Regions from separate parts of the Staphylococcus casei genome, predicted to be linked through region 4. Evidence: riboswitches for the same ligand, from Rfam matches in the RefSeq annotation. Region 4 holds a riboswitch; each other region holds the start of a gene.
The links. A riboswitch is a leader RNA that binds a small molecule or an ion and turns the genes downstream of it on or off. The one in region 4 is predicted to bind thiamine pyrophosphate.
Positions count from the first base shown of each region.

Region 1: another riboswitch for thiamine pyrophosphate. It lies ahead of thiC (phosphomethylpyrimidine synthase ThiC); the one in region 4 lies ahead of QMO72_RS00765 (thiamine phosphate synthase).
Region 2: another riboswitch for thiamine pyrophosphate. It lies ahead of QMO72_RS09240 (ECF transporter S component); the one in region 4 lies ahead of QMO72_RS00765 (thiamine phosphate synthase).
Region 3: another riboswitch for thiamine pyrophosphate. It lies ahead of QMO72_RS08435 (3-oxoacyl-ACP reductase); the one in region 4 lies ahead of QMO72_RS00765 (thiamine phosphate synthase).

Region 1 covers NZ_CP125718.1:475,030-480,793, forward strand. Annotated here, with positions in the region: gene QMO72_RS02065 (haloacid dehalogenase type II) at 85-759, shown strand; gene QMO72_RS02070 (phosphatase PAP2 family protein) at 1,169-2,068, shown strand; TPP riboswitch at 2,274-2,377, shown strand; gene thiC (phosphomethylpyrimidine synthase ThiC) at 2,475-4,211, shown strand; gene QMO72_RS02080 (GNAT family N-acetyltransferase) at 4,382-4,879, opposite strand; gene srtA (class A sortase SrtA) at 5,092-5,685, shown strand; gene QMO72_RS02090 (N-acetylmannosamine-6-phosphate 2-epimerase) at 5,760-5,764, opposite strand, start outside.
Region 2 covers NZ_CP125718.1:1,910,785-1,916,548, forward strand. Annotated here, with positions in the region: gene auxA (lipoteichoic acid stability factor AuxA) at 1-1,224, opposite strand, end outside; gene graF (glycopeptide resistance-associated protein GraF) at 1,490-1,624, shown strand; TPP riboswitch at 1,843-1,944, shown strand; gene QMO72_RS09240 (ECF transporter S component) at 2,031-2,606, shown strand; gene QMO72_RS09245 (ABC transporter ATP-binding protein) at 2,619-4,037, shown strand; gene QMO72_RS09250 (energy-coupling factor transporter transmembrane component T family protein) at 4,030-4,836, shown strand; gene purD (phosphoribosylamine--glycine ligase) at 4,905-5,764, opposite strand, start outside.
Region 3 covers NZ_CP125718.1:1,744,154-1,749,917, forward strand. Annotated here, with positions in the region: gene rplS (50S ribosomal protein L19) at 1-122, opposite strand, end outside; gene trmD (tRNA (guanosine(37)-N1)-methyltransferase TrmD) at 224-961, opposite strand; gene rimM (ribosome maturation factor RimM) at 961-1,467, opposite strand; gene rpsP (30S ribosomal protein S16) at 1,737-2,003, opposite strand; TPP riboswitch at 2,326-2,424, shown strand; gene QMO72_RS08435 (3-oxoacyl-ACP reductase) at 2,540-3,292, shown strand; gene QMO72_RS08440 (LLM class flavin-dependent oxidoreductase) at 3,320-4,627, shown strand; gene ffh (signal recognition particle protein) at 4,738-5,764, opposite strand, start outside.
Region 4 covers NZ_CP125718.1:173,321-179,084, forward strand. Annotated here, with positions in the region: gene QMO72_RS00750 (AEC family transporter) at 1-253, shown strand, start outside; gene QMO72_RS00755 (antibiotic biosynthesis monooxygenase family protein) at 351-668, opposite strand; gene xylB (xylulokinase) at 851-2,347, shown strand; TPP riboswitch at 2,527-2,637, shown strand; gene QMO72_RS00765 (thiamine phosphate synthase) at 2,703-3,296, shown strand; gene QMO72_RS00770 (NAD(P)/FAD-dependent oxidoreductase) at 3,289-4,416, shown strand; gene thiS (sulfur carrier protein ThiS) at 4,394-4,594, shown strand; gene QMO72_RS00780 (thiazole synthase) at 4,596-5,363, shown strand; partial or broken gene QMO72_RS00785 (ThiF family adenylyltransferase) at 5,360-5,764, shown strand, end outside.

The DNA of each region.
Region 1 (5,764 bases), 300 kb from region 4:
TATAGTGGAACCTGTTTTAAATTATTGTGAAAGTGTATAAGAGTAAGTAAGTTTGATTTTTTATTTGTAAGAGGGAGGGTTAATATGTATAAAGCTATAATCTTTGATGTATATGGCACAATTTTTGATATATCGTCTCTAAAAAATAATATGCCGGATTTTGATGATGATTTAGCGACCTCTATTGCAAAATTATGGAGAGAGACGCAAATGAGGCACATGTTTTTAAGGCAAGCAATGCAACGTTACATTTCATTTGATGAATTGACTAAAGAGACATTACGTTACGCTTTAGATGTTCATGAAATTCAATATAATCGCGATGATGTTAATAGATTATTTGAAGCATATTTAGATTTAACCTATTTTAATGAAATCCCTAGAGCATTATCAGATATAAAAACAAAGAATATAGATGTGGGTGTGCTTTCAAATGGTAGCGATAATATGCTCATGCCGTTAGTTGATAATTCAAAAATAGCTGAATATATCGATACCGTGATTAGTGTGGATGAAATTAAGCAATATAAACCGAGTCCTGCCAGCTATGCACTCGTTTTAGAATATTATAAATTAAAGCGTGAGGATATTTTATTCGTATCATCGAACACATGGGATGTTACAGGTGCGGCTAATTTTGGATTTAATACGGTCTGGGTAAACCGAAAAAATGAAGTGTTTGATGAAAATGGACAGCAACCTACGATTACGGTGAACAATCTTAATGAAATGGTAAAGTGGTTGGAAATGAATAAATAATGCTAAAAGAATATTTATATTATAGTGCATAGTAAACAAAGTAAAACGACAGATCTCATATTATAGAGGTCTGTCGTTTTATGTCTGACTGAGTATAACTCAGCATATGAAGAACTTTTTATGAAAATAATTTTCGCTACTCATTTAATATATCACTTTATAGGAGATTTGTGACCTTACAGTACTGTCACATTAACTAAAAATGAGTAAAATGCATAATGATGAAATTCAGGCTTAAATTGCTGATATTACTACATTAATAAATACGAATAACGATAAAGTAGTATATAATATTTAAATTTTAAACATATTTGTTCGTATTAAGGGTAATGATGAGTTGGAAAATAATTTTAATTCAAATAAATAAAAATATTTTTAAAGTTTTAGTTATTTGAAGTCTGGAGGATATATGGTTATTTCGAAAAGATTAGCGACAATCATTCTAGTCATACTTAGTATCATTTTACTATTGGCTTTATGTATTGACTTACCTGTTTCACAATGCTTTATGAATCAGAATTCTGTATTTGGAACAATATTTCAAGATTTAGGGTTATTTCCGCCTACATTAATATTAATTATTTCAATGATTATTTTAAATTTTTATACATTTTCAAGATTACATAGCAAGTTAGCTAAATATATCATTCTAATGATGACATTTATTTATACGTTAATAAAAACAAATTCACTTCTGTCAGAAACAGTGCAATATGTCGCGTCAAGTTTAGATAATATTAATAAGCATAAACCGATAGGTGTGGCTAGTAATGAAGGTGATGCAGGAAGTGCATTATCTATAGGTTCAGGGTACTTAATTACATTTATTATTTTGCTTATTATCATAATAGTTGTCTATCAATTTTGGTTAAAACGTATAGATCAAAATGAAATAGAAAGGTTGTTTAAAGTAGCACTAGTTAGTTTTTTTGTATTACTTGTTGGATTAGAAACTATTGATAGTTTAAAAGAATTATGGGGACGTGCAAGACCATATGAAATTGGCAATCATGGAGCGCATTTTACAAATTGGTTAACAGTAAATGGTAATACTGGACATAGTTCTTTTCCTTCAGGACATACGACTGATGCGGCATATTTTATGTTTATTGCCTTTTATTTTAAAAAGTTAAAATCCCAAAAAATGGTATTTAATATTGGATTGGCGTATACAATTATTATGTGTCTCAGTCGTTTACGTATTGGTGCACATTTTTTAGGGGACGTTACGATGTCATTTATGTTAATTTTTATGTTAATGATTGCAGCAGATTATATGATTAATAAGTTGAATACGTACAAAATGTAATACTTGAAATTAATATATTCAAAATAAGTTTAAGCTAGAGGATATTGAAGTACTATATATCTTCTGGCTTTTTTACATGGTTTAGCGTACTGATAAATTAGAAAGTGAAAAAATATGATAAATTCTCGAAAAAGAATATGAATATTTTTTATAAATTTATTTGTAATTAAAAATGATTAGTGTTAAGTTTAAAACAGAATTTAATATCAATTGCTAGGGGTGCTTTTCAATAGCTGAAAGAGACGTTAGTCTCAACCCTTTGAACCTGATCTGGTTAATACCAGCGTAGGGAAGCATAACAAAGCAGTTTCAAAATGTAATTTGATGCTGTTTGTTGTTTAACTTCACTATATATGCGATTTCTGACCAGGTCTCCTAGCAATAATACATGCTAAGGAGTTTTTTTATGGAACAAGATAAAATTGAATTAAAGAAACAATTTCCATCTAGTCAACGATTATGGATTAGCGGTGAAGAACGAGATATTCAAGTGCCTTTTAGATCAATAGAACTATCACCGACTGTCACAGAGCAAGGCACAACGCCTAATGAATCAGTAGTTGTTTATGATACTGCTGGACCTTATCATGATCATGATTATGAAGTGAATGTTCAAAAAGGTATACCACAATTAAGAGGCAAGTGGATTGAAGAACGTGACGATACGAAATTTTATGAAGGACGCAAAGTCGTTTCATTGGATAATGGTTTTAAAAAAGATAACCATAAAAAATTCGTAGAAACACCTTTTAAATATAAACCACGTAAAGCAAAACCTGGAAAAAATGTGACACAAATGCATTATGCCAGACAAGGTATCATTACAAAAGAAATGAAATTTATTGCAACAAGAGAAGATGTATCAGCTGAGTATGTACGTTCTGAAATTGCACGTGGACGTGCGATTATTCCTAATAATATCAATCATCCAGAATCAGAGCCAATGATTATCGGGAAAAACTTTCAAGTGAAAATTAATGCTAATATCGGGAATTCAGCAGTGAGTTCTTCGATAGAAGCAGAAATAGAAAAATTAGTATGGTCAATTCACTGGGGTGCTGACACAATTATGGATCTCTCAACTGGTAAAAATATTCACGCAACACGTGAGTTTTTATTGCGTAATTCTCCAGTTCCAGTTGGGACAGTTCCAATCTATCAAGCATTAGAAAAAGTAGATGGTAACGCACAAGATCTTACTTGGGAAATTTATAGAGATACGTTAATTGAACAAGCTGAACAAGGTGTAGACTATTTTACGATTCATGCAGGCGTATTATTAAGATATGTACCAACTACAGTGAGTCGTTTAACCGGTATTGTTTCACGAGGTGGTTCAATTATGGCGCAATGGTGTTTAGCGCATCATGAAGAAAGTTTCTTATATACGCATTTTAGCGAAATTTGTGAAATTTTAAGAGAATATAATATTGCAGTGTCTTTAGGCGATGGTTTACGACCTGGATCAATTTATGATGCAAATGACGAAAGCCAAATCTTGGAATTAAAAACATTAGGAGAACTTACAGCTATTGCATGGAAGTATGATGTTCAAGTGATGGTTGAAGGCCCTGGTCATGTGCCAATGCATAAAATCAAAGAAAATCAGGAGCTTGAGGATTTTTATTGTCAAGAAGCACCATTTTATACTTTAGGACCGCTTACAACAGATATTGCCCCAGCTTATGATCATATTACTTCTGCGATAGGAGCCGCACAAATTGCGAGTTATGGCACTGCGATGTTGTGTTATGTTACACCTAAAGAACATCTAGGGTTGCCTAACAAAGATGATGTAAGAGAAGGGGTAGTCACATACAAGATAGCGGCACATGCAGCTGATTTAGCAAAAGGTATGAAAGGTGCCCAAAAAAGAGACGATGAGATTAGTAGGGCACGTTTTGAATTTAGATGGTATGACCAATTCAACCTTTCTTTAGATCCGGATAAAGCGAGATCATTTCACGATGAGACGTTACCGGCAGAATCTGCAAAAGTTGCGCATTTTTGTAGTATGTGTGGGCCGAAATTCTGTTCAATGCGTATCTCTCATGACTTACGAAAAAACCCTGAATTGAAGGCAGAAGGATTGAAACAAAAATCAGAAGAATTTGTGTCTGAAGGTAGTAAAATATACCATTAAATATAGAGTCACAGCATATAATGTTTAATTTCAGACTGCCAACAAGGTTTCGACTTTGTGGCAGTTTTTTTGTATGCTTTCTTCAATCATTATCTGAAATTTTGAGTTAATCTGTGTCACTATCTTTAAATACAATATTTGTGCAATAAAAGTCACCTTAAATGAGCGATTTAATCGTTGTTACTTAAGTCGAGTTGATAGAAAGCTAAGTCTAACCATTTATCAAATTTATAGCCTACATTATGAATTGTGCCTGAATGGGTGAATTTAAACTTTTTATGTAGGTAGATACTATAATCATTCGTTGCATCAATACCAGCTACTAATGTTTTATATCCATTATCACGTGCAGTTTGAATAATTTCAGCAAGTAATAGAGAAGCAATACCTTTACCTCTATGGTGCTTATTTACATAAATAGAATGTTCAATAGAATATTGATAGGCTGGCCAATCACGAAAAGACCCATAAGTTGCAAATGCGATTGCTTCCCCTTGTTCTTCATATACGAGTACAGGTTCATGATTATTTGCCTTTTTTTCAAACCATTCTTCACGTGCTTCAATAGTTTGTGGATTGTAGGTATATACTGCAGTGGTATTTAAGATTGCATCATTATAGATATCTAATATATTTGGTAAATCTGTTTTAGTAGCATGACGTATCATAAGCAGCGCATCCTTTTTAGATTATTTTAGGTAATGTAATTACAATTATTTCTATTTATTTATATTTAACACTTATTTTGATTAAGGTGCAATTTATTGTAATAAAATTCACGAAAATATCACGATAAGGTATGATAAATATAAATATATATGATAAAGTATTGTGCTATACTTAAAATGATAAATGTAAGTGTAAAGGGAGGTATTAGAGCATGAAAAAATGGGGCAACCGACTCATTACAACTGTTGGCATATTACTCATATTAGCTGCTGTTTATATGTTTGCTAGACCGTACATTCAACACTATTTTGCTGCCAAAGATAACGAGGAAAAAATTGAAAAATACGAACATAAACAACGACATCATACATCCACCACTATACCTAAAGATAAAACAAAAATGGTTGGCTATATTTCGGTACCAGATGCTGATATAAAGACGCCGGTTTATCCTGGTCCTGCTACGCCGAATCAACTTGATAGAGGGGTTAGTTTTGCTGAAGGAAATGAGTCACTAAAGGACCAAAATATTGCGATTGCAGGACATACAGTTAAAGGATCTTCTGATTATCAATTTTCAAGTTTACCTAAAGCACATAAAGGCAGTAAAGTTTATTTCAATGTAGGAAATGAAAAACGCACTTATAAGATTACTAAAGTATTTGATGTACAACCAGATGATGTACAAGTACTAGATGAACAAGATACTCCTACTAAACAATTAACTTTAATAACATGTGACAACTACAATGAACAAACAGGTGAATGGGAAAAACGTAAAATATTTATAGCGAAAGCGATATAAATCAATGAAGACCGTAATAACATCATTGTTTGAGTAATTATTTACACAACGCATGTTCACGGTCTTTTACCTGTTTATT
Region 2 (5,764 bases), 1.1 Mb from region 4:
AATAAATGTTGATAATAATAATCCATGAACCATGATGTTTACAAATTCTGTAACTAATTTAAAGAATAAAAAACTTACCATAAATAATTGCAGATAATAAAATCTACCTTTTAAATAGTTTGTTAATGTCGTTAAAATATAAATTATTATAATAATCATTAACAAGAATAAAGTAATCCACTCAATAACATATTGTGTTTGAGAAATTTCCCAATCACCAGAAACAAATAATGCGTTTCTATTATTAAATTCAATCAATGTAAAGAATAAGAGAATTGCTCCACAGCATAATTCTACATATGCAGATTTAAGCCATTTAGGTTTCTTCATCCAATTTGGTACATCATCTTCTTGAATATCAATAATGTCTTTCCATTTTTTAATGAATTTATCCTTTTTATCCCTAGCTTTTTGAATATCTACACTTCTACGTGTTTTACGTGTAAATTCTGTTGTTTTGTCTTGTAAATCTTTCCAATATTCTTTTGTTTGAGTAGTTACTGCACCTTTACTCGTTCTAGATAATTCCGGTTCTTCTTCGCCGAGTTCTTGTTTCGTTAATGGTAATGATCTTCTTAGGAATAAGAAGTTCCAAATTGACATTTGTCCAAGTAACCACATAATTATGAAAAACGTGTTAACACTTAGAATATCAATTGGTACAATTTGATCACTATCTATTCTTCCATATAACACAATTTGTGTTAATAAATAACTTATGCCATAAGTGAAAATAATCCATAAATAATGATATTTTCTATGGTCCGTATTTAATTCATCTTTATAAACAATGTAACCTATATGCACCGCAAAAGGTATCACAAAAATAACAGCAAAAAAGCTATAAACTTGTGTCATGAGTATAAGCGTTATAATGAAGAACAGAATACCAATAACTAAAAAGAAAATTGAAATATCATAGTCATATCTCGTTGTTCTAAATAGCGTGAAGCCAATAAGTATTAACGCAACACCAAACAAAAGAATCAAGATTGCGCTTACTACAGGAAAGTTCCCTATATAATTACTCATCACCCTAATAATTTCACTGAAAAACGCGTTTATAAAATCCCACACATTATGAATATGTAATTCAATCTTACCTTTACCATTTAACTTGTGAATTAAAGGTAAATTAATTAAAATGATGAGACTTGTGAAAAGCGAAACGATGCCTATAATATAACTATACAGTATCTCAGCGTGTTTCTTAAAAAAAGACATACCATTCACCTCAAAGTTATTATATATGAACATTTTGTTCTTGTCTTTAATAATCTAATAAATAAGTCTATAGTATGATATAAAATAGTTGTATAGTCAAAATTCCACATAATTTATACTATTAAACAATTATTTCATAAAAAGTATAAAAACGCATGGGCTATATACAATTTATAGTTATTCATTTCTTTGTTTTTGTTTAATGATTCAATTCCGTGGTATACAATCAATATATTCTACTTAAAAATTAAGGAGTGTTGTACTTATGAGTAAAGAAGAATTAAATAAACAAGCAGCTGAAAAAGCTAAAGCGGCTGAAGATAAATTAAAAGATCAACAATCATCATCAAATGATGGTGAGGAAGAAACTAAAAAAAATATCCAAGACACATTGGATTAAGACAATAGACGATTCACTTTGAGTAAGCCAAACTACTTCGGCTTACTTTTTTAATACGCTTCCCTACCTTAGTTTAGCAATATACTTCGCTACTTTCTATATGCTCTTTATAAACTCGCTTCCTCTATTGATTAACCAGCTTATTATTCCCCATTATTAAATTGAGACCTTGACAGAACTGGCGAAAAATCATACATTATAGTTAAATTTAAATATAATATTCGCACTAGGGGTGTTTAGTGACTGAGATGAGGTATACCCTCAAACCCTTTGAACCTGATCTAGATTAAACTAGCGTAGGAAAGTGTATTGCGATACCTTTTTCTTTGATTGGTATCCCTATGCCACTATTTAAACGCGCAACTTTCTAGAAGGTTGTGCGTTTTTTATATAGGAGGAAACGATCATGACAAAAGGTTTAAAGCTTTCTGAAATACTCGTAACTGTATTAATTGCAGTTGTTTTCGCAGTGATATACAACATTTGGAATTTCGTCTATAAAGCTGTACAAATTACCGGACTACATTTTGAAGAATTGACGTATGGCGCATGGTTTATGGCAGCTGTCGTTGCTTATCTTATTATCCCTAAAGCTGGTATTGCTATTTTAGCTGAATTTGCTGCAGGGGCTGGCGAAACTATAATAATGGGCCGTTTTGATATAGCTACTATAATTTATGCCTTATTACAAGGTTTAGCCTGTGAAATTATATTTGCAATTTTTAAATATAAATCTCGTACTGTTATGGTTGCCATGTTAGCTGGACTTTTAGCTGCAGTAGCTACATTACCGATTGACTTCGCTTATGGTTATCTTTCAGAAATTGCTGGATGGAACCTCGCATTATACATCGGGTTTAGACTTATAAGTGGCATCGTTGTTGCTGGACTTTTATCTTATTATATCGTAAAAGCCTTGGATCAAACTGGTGTAACTAAATTGTTTAGACCAGCAAGTCAAAGCGATTACGACAACTTATAAGGAGCAATTTCGTTGATAGTAACAAAAAATTTACGTCTAAAATATCCAAATGCACAGCATAAAATATTTGATAATTTAAGTATCAATATAAATGATAAAGAAAAAGTATTACTTTTAGGACCTTCTGGTTCTGGAAAAAGTACGTTATTGAATGTCTTAAGTGGTATTGTGCCTAATCTTATTGATTTGCCAATGAAATATGATGAATTACACATTAACCATAACTGCGGCGTTATTTTTCAAGATCCGGACAGTCAATTTTGTATGCCTAAAGTTTATGAAGAATTAGCTTTTGTATTAGAAAATTTAAATGTCCCTCGTGATAATATGGACGAAAAAATTAAAGCAGCACTTACAGCAGTAGGACTTAATGTAGATAAAGATCAATACATTAACCAATTAAGTGGTGGTATGAAACAAAAACTTGCAATTGCAGAAACGCTTTTGCAACAAGCAGACACTTTATTTTTAGATGAACCCACAGCTATGTTAGATGTAGAAGCAACTGCTGATTTATGGCAAAAAATCAAGGCCTTGTGGGAAGATCAAACTGTACTCATTGTAGAACATAAAGTGGAACATATATGGCAACATATAGATCGTGTGCTTTTGTTTAATTACAACGGGGAAATCATAGCGGACGAATCTCCAACAAAGATGCTAAGCGACTATGAGCACCTATTAACAGAATATGGCGTATGGCATCCAAATGCTTGGCAATACGCCCCTAAACCCTCTTCATGTCCAAATACGGCGATGTTACCAACAAATAGTAACTTTAAATTCAAACAAGTTACAGTCAAAAGAGGTAAACGTAAACTTTTACGTATTTCAGAACACATCATCAACACTGGTGATTGGATTACTATTACTGGACCAAACGGCAGCGGTAAAACTACATTATTAGAATCGATGATGCAACTAATTAAATATGAAGGAAAAATGTATATTAATGATCACACTTTGTCTAAAATCAAAGATGCAGCAAAACACATGTATTTAGTGTATCAAAATCCAGAATTACAATTTATAACACATTCTGTTTTCGAAGAAATTTTCATTCAATATAAAAAACATTCTATTTCTAAAAACGATGCTATGCAAGAGACTGTAGAAATGCTCAAAACGTTAAATTTAGAAAATGTACAATCACAACATCCATATGAATTATCAATGGGACAAAAACGAAGGTTAAGTGTGGCTATTGCATTGAGCTCATCTTCTAAGTTTATTTTATTAGATGAACCAACTTTCGGGCTAGACAGTCATAATACGTTTAACCTTATTAAGTTATTTCAAAAATGCATCCAACATGGACAAACTATTATTATGGTAACGCATGACTCAGAGCTTATTTCTAGGTATCCAACCCATAGACTACATGTGGATCAACATCAATTATATGAATTAAAGGGTGGTACTCATGTTTGAAATGTGGAAAAAGCACTATTCTTTTATAGATGATGTTAATATCATCACGAAACTTATAATTGCAGTACTATTATTTGTCTTTGTTATTTTTATTCATCAATTTGATTATATGATTTATTTAACATTGTTCATGCTCGTCTTTTTATTACTTTTTAATGGTTTGAAACTCAAAATAACCTTAGCCTTTGTGTTTTTTACTGTTATATTTAGTTTGATATCAGCATTATTCATGATTTTTTATGGTTCCGGGACACACATGATTTTCCAATTAGGCTTTATAAAGATCACTACGGAAAGTTTATATCGAGGCTTACATTTAGCTATGCGTACGTCAACTGTATCATTTTTTGGTATTTTAATTGCTTTTACTTCTCAAATCGTGATGATTTTTTACAGTCTCATGCAGCATTTGAAAGTTAAACCGAAGATAGCTTATGCTTTTATGGCGGCTATAAGAATGGTTCCATTGATGTTTACATCCTTAGTCCAACTTAGACGCTCATTAAAAATGCGTTATCAAATGATTGATAAATCAAACTATACAGGTTTTAAACGTATTAAACATATCGTTATTCCGTTACTAAGCCAAAATATTAGAAAAGCACATCAACTGTCGGTTGCTATGGAAAAAAAAGGATTCAAAGATGGACCTAGAACCTACTATTATAATACTTCTTTCTCATATAAAGATATTATACTCATAGTAGCTGTCGGTGCTATCATACTTCTCACTTATTTATTAGCACACTTCATACCTATAACAGGTATTGAAGATGTACGCCTGACAAGTATTTATTAAAAATCATATCAATAAAAAAAGCAGATGACGGCAATGTCATCTGCTTTTAGTTTACGCATCTATATACTTTAACGAATCGCTTTATCGCTGATATCTTTACGATAAAACAAGGCATCACTTTTAATTTGCTCTACTGCTTCATAAGCTTTAGCTTTAGCACTAGCAATATCTGATCCTTCACCTAGTGCTAAAATGACACGTCCGCCTGATGTTACATAAGTGTCTTCTACTTTTTTCAAGCCACTTACGAAATAGTTACCATCAAGATTAAAACCTGAAACAACCTTCCCTTTTTCATAGTGAGCAGGATATCCTTTTGAAGCTAACATGACACCGACTACTGATTGCGCTTTCCATTGGAATGAGATAGGTTGTTTTGCTTCTAAATCGATAATATGTTGCATTAAATCGCTTTCCATTCGAGTTAACAGTACTTGTGCTTCTGGATCACCAAAACGTGCATTAAACTCAATCACTTTCGGCCCTTCAGCAGTTATAATAGCACCAATATATAATACTCCGAAGAATGAATAGCCTTCCGCAAGCATCGCTTTTGCTATTGGTTGTGCAATTTCATCATTAGTACGTTGTAAAATCGTTTCATCTATATGTGGTACTGGGCAATATGCACCCATTCCACCTGTATTTGGTCCTAAATCATTATCATATGCGCGCTTATGATCTTGTGCAATACAATCAAATGGTACTGCATAATCGCCATTTACAAAGGTCATCAATGAGAATTCTTCACCTTCAAGAAATTGTTCGAATACTACAACTCCTTGCTCTTCAGGATACAATTCTTCTACACCGGCAACAGCTTCATCATATGTTGTCGCTATAATAACGCCCTTGCCTGCTGCTAATCCATCTTTTTTTAAAACAACTGGATATTCACATGATTCAATGTAAGCCAATGCATGCTGTT
Region 3 (5,764 bases), 1.2 Mb from region 4:
CGTTCGCGAGTACCTTCAATAATACGTACGTGAACTCTTAAAGTGTCACCTGGACGGAATGAAGGTATATCTGTGCGTAATTGCGATTGAGTTACTGCTTCAATTAATTTGTGATTGCTCATTATTTTTCTCTCCTTCAACCTATGTTCTTGCCTTGACAAAATATAGCAGCGGACCATAGTGATTTTCGTGTGTCGCACACTTAAAATATATTAGCACACTGTCAGTCTTTTTTCAATTGATTTTTATATCTTTCTATTATATCTTTATCCTTATCGGTTAAGGTATAAGATTCTAATAGATCAGGACGTTTTTCAAATGTGCGTAAGATTTTTTGTTCGTGACGCCATGTTTCGATGTGTGCATGATTACCAGATAGCAATACATCAGGTACACCCATATCTTTATAACTACGTGGACGTGTATACTGAGGAAACTCTAGTAGTCCATCTTGAAATGAGTCATCTTCATGGGATTGCTGATTACCTAAAACGCCCGGTAATAGTCTAACTACAGCATCTGTCATGACCATTGCCGGTAACTCACCACCTGTGAGTACATAATCTCCCATTGATATTTCATCAGTAACCAGATGTTCTCTTATTCTTTCATCGTAACCCTCATAATGTCCACAAATAAATACCAAATGCTCTGATTCGCTCAACTCTTGTGCGATTTGTTGATTAAACGGTCGTCCTTGAGGACACATTAAGATGACGCGTGTGTCCTCTGTTTGTTCAATGCTATCCATAGCATTGAATATAGGCTCCGGCTTCAATACCATCCCTTGTCCTCCACCAAATGGATAATCATCTACTTGGTTATGTTTATTCTCAGCAAAATGTCTAAAGTTCACTGTATTAACGTCTAACATTCCTTTTTCTTGAGCACGTTTTAAAATAGAATGATTTAGCACACCATCAAACATCTCTGGAAAAAGTGTTAAATAATCAATTTTCATTAATCTAATAACCCTTCCATAGGTGTGATTTTTATACTTCTACCTTCAACATCAATATCTTTGACGACATCTGCAATATAGGGAATAAGATATTCCTTATCACCTTTGACAACCCATACATCATTTGCACCGGTTTCAAATATTTCTGTTACCCGACCAATCGGCGTATCCTCATCGTCAAAGACTGTACACCCAATAATATCTGAATAAAAATACTCATGCTCACCCAATTCAATTTCCTCATGATCACGTTCTTGCACTATCGTTTCACCTTTTAAATATTCAATATCATTGATATTATTAATGCCTTCAAAAGTGAGCATATGTAACCCTTTATGCATACGATACGAAGCAATTTTAAATTCAAGCGGTTCTTTTCCTTCACGTTCAATTTGCACGACTTCACCAGGTTGAAAACGCGTTTCTGTAAAGTCAGAATCTGATTTAATTTTAATTTCACCTTTGACGCCATGTGTATTAACGATTTTTCCTACTTCAACTTTCATATATGTTCCTCCGATAAAATATATATCCTAGGTGTCCCTAATTTTTATGTATGTTTTATTTTTTACGCTACTCATTATAACATGGATAAATCCATCTTAGTTATCAATCAACGTTGGAAATTATAAATTTAAGACAAGAACAAGCGATTAAGTGTGTGCCTTGCTTTCAATACCATTTCTAATATTAAATGCATCATTTTTAGCATTTAAAAAAAGAGCACCTGAGTCGGTACTCTTACAAATGATATATTTGTGACATAAGTTTAAGCTTATTTTTGGTCGTCGAATTTCTTCAAGATACCTTCTTTTGATAAGATATTGTGTACAGTATCTGTAGGTTTAGCTCCATCTTTTAACCATTTAAGTGCTAATTCTTCGTCGATTTTAACTTCTGGTGCATTCACACTGTTAGGGTTATAAGTACCGATTTGTTGGATGTTACGACCATCACGTGGCGCACGAGCATCTGCTGCTACGATACGATAGAATGGATTTCTTTTAGAACCTAAACGTGTTAAACGTAATTTAACTGCCATTTATTTTCTCTCCTTTGTATGTTCATAATTTTTATTTTCTACAAGAGATAATAATAACAGTACTTCCTACATTTGTAAAGAGTTTCTTCTTGACCTTTTTCAAAAATTATCGTCAAGCCCTTATTAAACAGCAATATGAAAGCTTTTATGTCATTTTACTAAAGTGCATACGATAAACAATCCAAGTGAAATGTAATTTACTTATAACATCATTATGGTCTTTCTCCTAGCTTCCATCTAACGCATCACTTTCCTGTGTGTCTTCAAGAGCACCACTTGACATCTGAATATATAAAATATACATTGAAGATAAATTAAATAATAATAGCACTAGGGGTGTTTTAAACTGAGATGAGTTCTACTCAAACCCTTTGAACCTGATCTAGCTAAATCTAGCGGAGGAAAGTGTGAATGATTTCGTATTTTTTAGAGACAACGCTTCTACTATTAATATACTGTTATTTTTTCATACACAACTTTCTATAGTGAAGGTTGTGTTTTTTTATTTAGTAAACATCTGAATAGGAGTGATTTATATGAATAAAACAGTACTAGTAACTGGCAGTAGTAGAGGTTTAGGTGCAGTTATTGTTAAAACATTATCTCAACAAGGATATAACGTTATTATTAATTATTTTCAAAATAAAGTACTGGCTGAGCAACTAGTAACTGAGCTTGGCGAACATCAGGCGATAGCTATTCAAGCTGACGTTACAAATAGAAACGATGTCGACAAATTAATAGTACAAGCTACAGAACGTTTTGGTCATATCGATGCGGTAGTTAATAATGCATTAGTTGGGTTCAAGTTTGATCCTACGCAGCAAAAATCTTTCAAAGACTTATCTTGGGATGATTATCAGCAACAACTCAATGGCACTTTAAAATCAGCATTTAACGTCACTCAAAGTGTATTACCTCAATTTTTAGAAAGACAATCTGGTGCCATTATTTCTATTGGTACTAATTTATATCAAAATCCTGTGGTACCTTATCATGAATATACAACAGCAAAAGCTGGCCTTATCGGGTTAACACGTAACATTGCAGCAGAATTAGGTCAGTTTGGCATTACAGCTAATGTTGTATCAGGCGGCTTATTAAAAACCACAGATGCCAGTGCTGCCACAACTGCCGAAGTATTTGATCTGATTGCACAGACAACACCTTTGAAAAAAGTTACTGCTCTACAAGATGTTGCCAATATGGTGGCCTATTTAGTATCTGATCAAGCAAAAGGTATAACAGGACAGAACTATACCATTGATGGCGGTTTAACGATGAATTAATAATTTGAAATTTGGAGGCATCTCGTAATGACTATAGATTCTAAGAAACATCTCAATATTGGTATATTAATATATGCTTGTGGTCATCACCAAGCTGCTTGGTTAATGCCTGATTCAAGCGTTGAACGTGTAGGAGATATATCCTATTATCAAGAGCTAGCACAAATATCTGAGCAAGGCTTATTTGATGCTGTGTTCTTTGCAGACAATCATTCATTCCCAGCAAAGTCTCAAAGCGATATGCCAGCATTTTGGTTCGACCCTATAGTAAGTTTAACTGCAATTTCCCAAGTAACTCATCACATTGGCTTAGTAGCCACCATTTCCAGTACATTTTCTAATCCTTTTACAGCATCTCGTCAACTCTTAAGTTTAGACCATGTTACTCAAGGCCGTGTAGGTTGGAACCTTGTCACTTCAATGACTGATTTAGAAGCTTTTAATCATAATATGCCAGCACTTCCACCTCGCAAGGAAAGATATGCAAAAGCTCATGAATTTGCTCAACTAATGAATAAGCTATTTAGCTCTTGGGACCCTAATGATTTTTCACATAACCGTAAAGACAATCATTTAATTCATTCATCACATATACATCCTTTCAATCACGAAGGAAAGTACTTTAATGTAAAAGGTCCATCTACTACACCTCGTAGCCCTCAAGGCAAACCAGTAGCAATGCAAGCGGGTGCATCGAGCCAAGGTATAGCACTAGCTGCCAAATATGCTGATGCTGTTTATGCTGTTGCATGGAATTTAAAACAAGCAAAGGCCTTTCGCCAAAAACTAGACGAACAGTTACTGAGTGAAGATCCAAACAGGCAACATATTAAGGTCTTCCCTGGTTTAGTTACATATGTAGGTGAGACATATGAAGCAGCATATGCAAAAAAACAAAAATTAGACGAAGCGCTACCAGTTGAAACTGCATTAAAGCAATTGAGCTTTTTCATACAACAAGATTGCCATAACTGGGAATTAGATAAACCTGTCCCACCATTACCTCCGGTTGAATCGTTTACAGGCCCTGTAGGTCGTTATGAGACCGTACTTGAAATCATCCAAGACAAGAATCCTACGTTAAGAGAACTGCTAGGTTATCTTAGCGCTGGTGGTGGACATTTAACTTTAATTGGCACACCCAAAGACATTGTAGACACTATGGAACTGTGGATGGATTGTGGCGTGGCTGATGGTTTTAATTTGATGCCCCCTGTACTTCCAAATAGTTTGGAAGATTTTGTAAATCTGATTATTCCTGAGATGCAAAAAAGAGATTTATTTAGATCCTCCTACGATGGTACAACTTTCCGCGAACATCTTGGCCTAATGTAATATATCATTACATATCATATTCAATAAAAAAGGGTAGTTTCCATTTTTAGGAAACCACCCTTTTTTTATTTGATTTTCTAGCTAGCAACTCATTTATAGCAAACGAATAACTAAAATGGTAAGTTCATGCCATTTAGCATATTTTCCATTTGTTTACGTTTACCTTTTTTACCTTTGCCCCCACCAGAAAATTGTTTCATCATTTTTTTCATTTCGTTAAATTGTTTCATTAATCTGTTCACTTCTTGTACAGAACGACCTGAACCTTTAGCGATACGTTTTTTTCGAGATACATTCAATGCATCTGGATTATTTCTTTCGGTTGGCGTCATTGATTGTATGATGGCTTTAATATGATCAATTTGTTTATCGTCCATATTCAAATTATCTAAGCCTTTCATTTTATTCATACCAGGCACCATTTTCATAATATCATCTAATGGTCCAAGACTTTTAACTTGGTCTAATTGATCCAAGAAATCATCCAACGTAAATGAAGATGTGCGCATTTTCTTCTCTAAATCTTTAGCTTTATCTTGATCTACATCTTGTTGTGCTTTCTCAATTAAGCTTAATACATCTCCCATTCCTAAGATACGAGATGCCATACGTTCAGGATGGAACGGTTCTAAACCATCAAGCTTTTCACTCATACCCACAAACTTAATTGGTTTTTGCGTTACTGAACGTATTGATAATGCTGCACCACCACGAGTATCGCCGTCTAATTTTGTAAGTGTCACACCTGAAACTTCAAGTTGATCATCAAATGATTGGGCTACATTAACTGCATCTTGACCTGTCATTGCATCGACAACTAGCATAATTTCATCTGGTTTAGTGATTTCTTTAACATCACTCAATTCTTCCATTAATGCTTCATCCACATGCAAACGCCCAGCTGTATCAATAATCACAAAGTCTAAGTGTTCCTCTTTAGCATGCTTTATTGCATTTTCTACAATTTGTTGTGGTTTCACTTGGTCGCCTTCACTATATACAGGAATGTCGATTTGTTTACCTACAGTTTGTAACTGATCAATAGCTGCTGGACGATAGATATCTGCCGCTACAAGCATTGGTTTTTTATTATACTTCTTACGCATAAGCAGTGCTAATTTACCTGCTGTCGTTGTC
Region 4 (5,764 bases):
CATATATATATTAATTAGACTTATCATTGGACCGATCATTGGGCTTGTGATTATTAAGCTTATGGGGATAGAAGGCATTATTGCTCAAACCTTGTTTATTGCCTCAGCCATGCCAACATCAGTAAATAGTTCAGTCATTGCGCAAGAATACGATAATAATCCTGAACTTGCAGCAGAATTGGTGTTTTTATCTACTTTATTTAGTGCGATTACGGTTGTTATAGTTATTTATTGCTCTAAGATATTATTTTAATAAATCTGTATATTAAGCAAACTCAAAAAGGATAACACTCATCTGACAAGATGGTGTTATCCTTTTTGTTTGTAGAAATTCATGAGGCCTATTTAACTTAAAATTCTACAACTGTATATTGTTTCAAAACTTTTTTGAACGGGCTTTGAGGTTTGTCCCCTTCTTTAGCTTTTTTATTCATTTCTTTATGTTCAGCCACGTGAGATGGTCTGGATACCCAAGCTTGGAAGTGTTGCTTTTCTTGCCATTTACTGACAATAACGTACTCGACTTCATCACCTTTGGATTTTGTCCATACCTCTGCATCGATTAAACCGTCAACATCCACTAATTCATTGGCATTTTTTTTGACTTTATCATACAGCTTTTGTTCGTTTTCTTTAGTTGTTGAAAATGCTACTTCAGTAATAAACATGATGGACCTCCTTAAAAAATTAAATATGATATTTATGCTATCACTTTTAAAATTTTTTCTCTAGCGAAATTTTTAAAGCATTTGATTTTTATTTTTAACGTGTTATAACTAGTTCTTGTAAAAACTAAAAACAGTATGACGATATATTATTTTTGAAAATCTACTTAAAAAGGACGATTAAATTGACTGAAGCTGTATTAGGCATCGATATAGGCACGAGCTCTGTAAAAGCAATCGCAGTAACTAGAAATGGTGAAGTAATAAAAACAATAAGTGAATCTTTAAAAATAATACAACATCAATCTGGGTTTAATGAACAATGTCCAAACGATTGGTTTGAAGCTACTCAAAGTTGTATTAAACAATTATTAAGCACACATGAAATGCAGCATATTGATGTTAAGGGACTATCGTTATCGGGACAAATGCATAGTTTAGTTATATTAGACCATGCGCATCAACCGATACGTGATGCCATTTTATGGAATGACACTAGGTCAACCATACAGTGCGAACAAATTAAAAAGGAATTAGGAGAATATGTATTATCAAACCCTGTGTTAGAAGGATTTACCTTAACCAAATTATTATGGATTAAAGATAATGAACCACATAATTGGGAGAAGATAAAGGTCTTTTTACTCCCTAAAGATTATGTGCGTTTCAAATTAACTGGAAAAATAAATATGGAATACTCTGATGCATCTAGTACGTTACTGTTAAATCCTAAGGAAAAAGCATGGTCTAAAGAAATAGGGAGACGATTTGGTCTTCGTGATATATATCCAGACCTTGTCGCATCACATGATTTCGTGGGATATATCGATGCTTCTATTGCTAATAATCTAGGATTTACTAATGACGTAGCCGTCTTCGCAGGCGGGGGTGATAATGCTTGTGGTGCATTGGGAGCTGGTGTCACTCAGGTTGATGAAACATTGTGCAGTATAGGGACCTCGGGGGTTATCTTGGCATGTGAAAATGCACAAGACGCAGTATATAAACAAAATATACATTACTTTAATCATGCTATGGACCAAATGTCTTATGTTATGGGGGTTACACTGGCAGCTGGTGATAGTCTGCATTGGTTACGTAATAAAGTATTGTCAAATCTGAGCTTTGAACAAATTATAGATTTAGCAAGTCAATCACCATTAGGAAGTCGAGGGTTACTGTTTACGCCATATTTATCTGGGGAACGCACGCCTCATGGAGATGCCAGTATTAGAGGGAGTTTTATAGGTCTTAGTATGTTGCATAATAATAGCGATATAGCAAGATCAGTGATTGAGGGTATTACATTTTCGCTCTATGAATCTATCAAATACTTACGTGAAAGTGGTAAGAATATTCGACATATTGTATCGATTGGTGGAGGTTCTAAAAGTGACTTTTGGTTACAATTACAAGCGGATATCTTTGATGCAAAGATTAGTCGGCTTAAATATGAAGAAGGTCCGTGTATGGGCGCGGCGATCTTAGCTGTCTGTGGGTTGGGATGGTATAATCATTTGGAAGAAATTATTCAGAAATTCATATGTTATGAACAATCTTTTGCACCACGTCAACAATATCATCAATCGTACGTGAAATACTTTGAAGTGTACGAAGCAGTATATCGTCAAACACAACCCTTAACGCAACGCTTATTAAAATTATCTGAAGAATCAAAATGATTATAATTTGGAATTTTCTGTGGTTAGAGATATGATAAAGTTAATCTTATATTTCGGAGTAGCATTTGTCTTTTCTTAACAAAGAAACTTGAAAAGATAAAGATAATGCGTTAGATTGAATGTAATAATTCTTGCAATAAAAGTAAATGTAATTTATATAATTTAAAATTTAATAGATGCTTGACCACTGGAAGTGCCTTTTAATAAAGGCTGAGACCGAAGTAGCAACTGAGGGATTCCTTGAACCTGATCCAGCTTATACTGGCGTAGGAAAGTGGCGTTATAGACAATGTATATTCGTTAATTCAACGTTATTTTTCCAGCCGGAGAAATAACGTTTTTTTTATTATTTGAGGTGAGAAAATTGTTTGTTGCAATTACACAGTATGATTATTTGTCGAAACAAGACGCTAAACATTATCAACACATTGAACAGTATATTGATTACCTGATTGTCAGAACGCCGATGCCCACGGCCATGTTAGTGTCATGGATAACGGACCTCATACAATATGGTTTTCCTAAAGACAAAGTGATTATCCACGACAATGTTTGTGTCTTAAGACGTTGTGATTTAAAGGCAATCCATTTTAGAGAATGCGATGCACGCGTGAAACGTTTTAAATATAATCAACCGGAAATTCAAGTGAGTATGTCGACACATAGTCAAATGGCTATTAGGTATGCTGAGCAATTAAATCTAGACTTCGTATTGTTTGGTCATGTGTTCGAAACCAATTCTAAAGCTGGAAAAATGCCGAGAACAACGGCTGAAATAATTGAAGCGGTTAATAGCAAAATTCCTGTTATTGCGTTGGGTGGTATTAATCAACAAACCTTAAAGCAATTACCTAAAGGATTCAATGGCATAGCAGGTATATCTATTTTTCAGAGGAAAAGTAACACCAATATAGGTCGTCTAAAGGAGGTTTGGATTGAATATGTATGATGCCATCATTGTTGGTTCAGGTGTTATAGGAATGTCAGTGGCAAGAACAATGAGTGAATTGGGAATGCATATTGCTATTGTAGATCGTGATGTCCCAGGCATGCATGCGTCATACAAAGCAGGAGGTATGCTGGGCGCACAGAATGAATTTACGGAAGAAAGTAGTCTTTTTCATCTAGCTCAAACTTCTCAAAGCATGTTTGAAGATTTACGTAACAGTTTGTTAGATGAAGTAGGGGTAGATATTGAATATTTAAGTAGTGGCTTAATTAAAATGGCTGCAAATTTTGAAGATAACGTCAATGTCATACAACAATATCAATTTTTACACCAGTACGATCATTCAGTAAAGATGCTATCTTCTGAAGGATTGTCGCGACTTTCTAACGGCAGTATGATATCAGATGGTTTATCAGCTATACATATTCCTAATGATCATCAAATTAATGCGAATCATTATACTAAAGCACTTTTGAAATCATTAAGCCATCGTCATATCCATCGTATTTATAATACGGAAGTTCATAACATTGAGTGTCATCATCTTGGCGGTTATCGCGTTGTGACGAAAGATGAAGTGCTATTATCAGAAAAGGTAATAGTGGCAGGAGGCGCTTGGAGTGGTAAATTATTGAATAACTATATGTCACAAAATCAAGTCACTGGTATCAAAGGTGAGGCGTTACTTGTTGAACATAGTAAGTTGGATTTGAAAACCACACTCTTTATGACAAATGGTTGTTATATCATACCTAAAATGAACCAGCGTTATTTAATTGGAGCTACTAGTTACATGGATGATTTTTCAGTTGGTGTGTCAGAAAGCGGAAAGCAATGGTTGCTAACGCAAGCGATACAGTATGTGCCTAAGCTAAAAGAGAGTCAGTTATTAAAGCAATGGTCGGGGATCAGGCCATATTGTACAAATGAAGAACCTATTATGGATGAAATAGATAAAGGGTTGTTTGTCATTACTGGCCATTATCGTAATGGTATTTTACTTTCACCATACATAGGATCATTAATGGGTAGATGGATTCAAAGTGGTCATAGACCTACGCAACTCGAAGATTTTCAATTTGAAGGGAGCCAAAAAAATGAGATGTATCATAAACGGTGATCATTTTACATTTGAGAAATCATTAAATATTCAAGAATTAATACGTGAGATTGGTTTAGATGAGCAACGCGTCATAGTAGAACACAATGAGGAACTCATCAGTCAAAAACAATTTCCAACACAAATAGTTAACGACAAAGATTGTTTAGAATTACTAGAATTTGTAGGAGGCGGATAGGATGTTCAATATAGGACCATTCACATTAAATTCAAGATTATTATTAGGTACTGGAAAATTTGAAGATGAGCTCACACAAACAAAAGCAATTAATGCTTCAGAGACGGAAGTATTAACATTTGCTGTACGTCGAATGAACTTATATGACAAAAATTTACCGAATCCTTTAGCTAAAGTAGATTTAACAAAATTTACTACCTTTCCAAATACAGCAGGCGCTAAATCAGCAAAAGAAGCGGTGCGTATTGCTGAAATTGCAAATCATGCCGGCGTTTGTGACATGATTAAAGTAGAGGTTATCGGTGATGACGAAACGTTATTACCAGATCCAATAGAAACGTATGAAGCATGCAAAATATTATTAGAAAAAGGTTATATAGTATGTCCTTATATTTCGAACGATGTTGTATTGGCTAAACGTTTAGAAACATTAGGTGTTCATGCAGTCATGCCACTGGCGTCACCTATAGGTACGGGGAGAGGCATTAATAATCCTTTGAATTTACGTTATATTATTGAGCGTGCTCATGTACCAGTTATTGTAGATGCAGGTATTGGATCACCTAAAGATGCTTGTCATGCAATGGAGTTAGGTGCAGACGGTATCTTATTGAACACAGCAATCTCAAGTGCACAAGACCCAGTAAAAATGGCTGAAGCAATGAAATTAGGTATTCATGCAGGTCGAATGAGCTATGAAGCAGGAAGAATACCAGTGAAATATACAGCGCAAGCAAGTAGTCCAACTGAAGGTATAGGATTCTTATGACACAACGCTATAATCGTCAAATTCGGTATGATGCTTTTGGTGAAAGTGGCCAACATCAATTGCAACATACGCACGTTATGATCATGGGAGCAGGTGCACTTGGGAGTCATTGTGCAGAATTATTAACACGTATGGGCGTGGGAAAACTGACAATTATAGATATGGACATTGTAGAGGAATCTAATCTACATAGACAAGCATTATATGATGAAAAAGATGCCGCACAAATGCTTCCTAAAGTTGTAGCGCTAAAGGAGAAACTTGAATGTATCAATAGCGAAGTAGGTATTACAGCAGTTTATCAAGAGCTGACAAATACTAATATAGAAGCAATAATCAATGAATATCACCCACATATCATTATGGACGGCATGGATCATTTTGCGATTAGATATTTAATC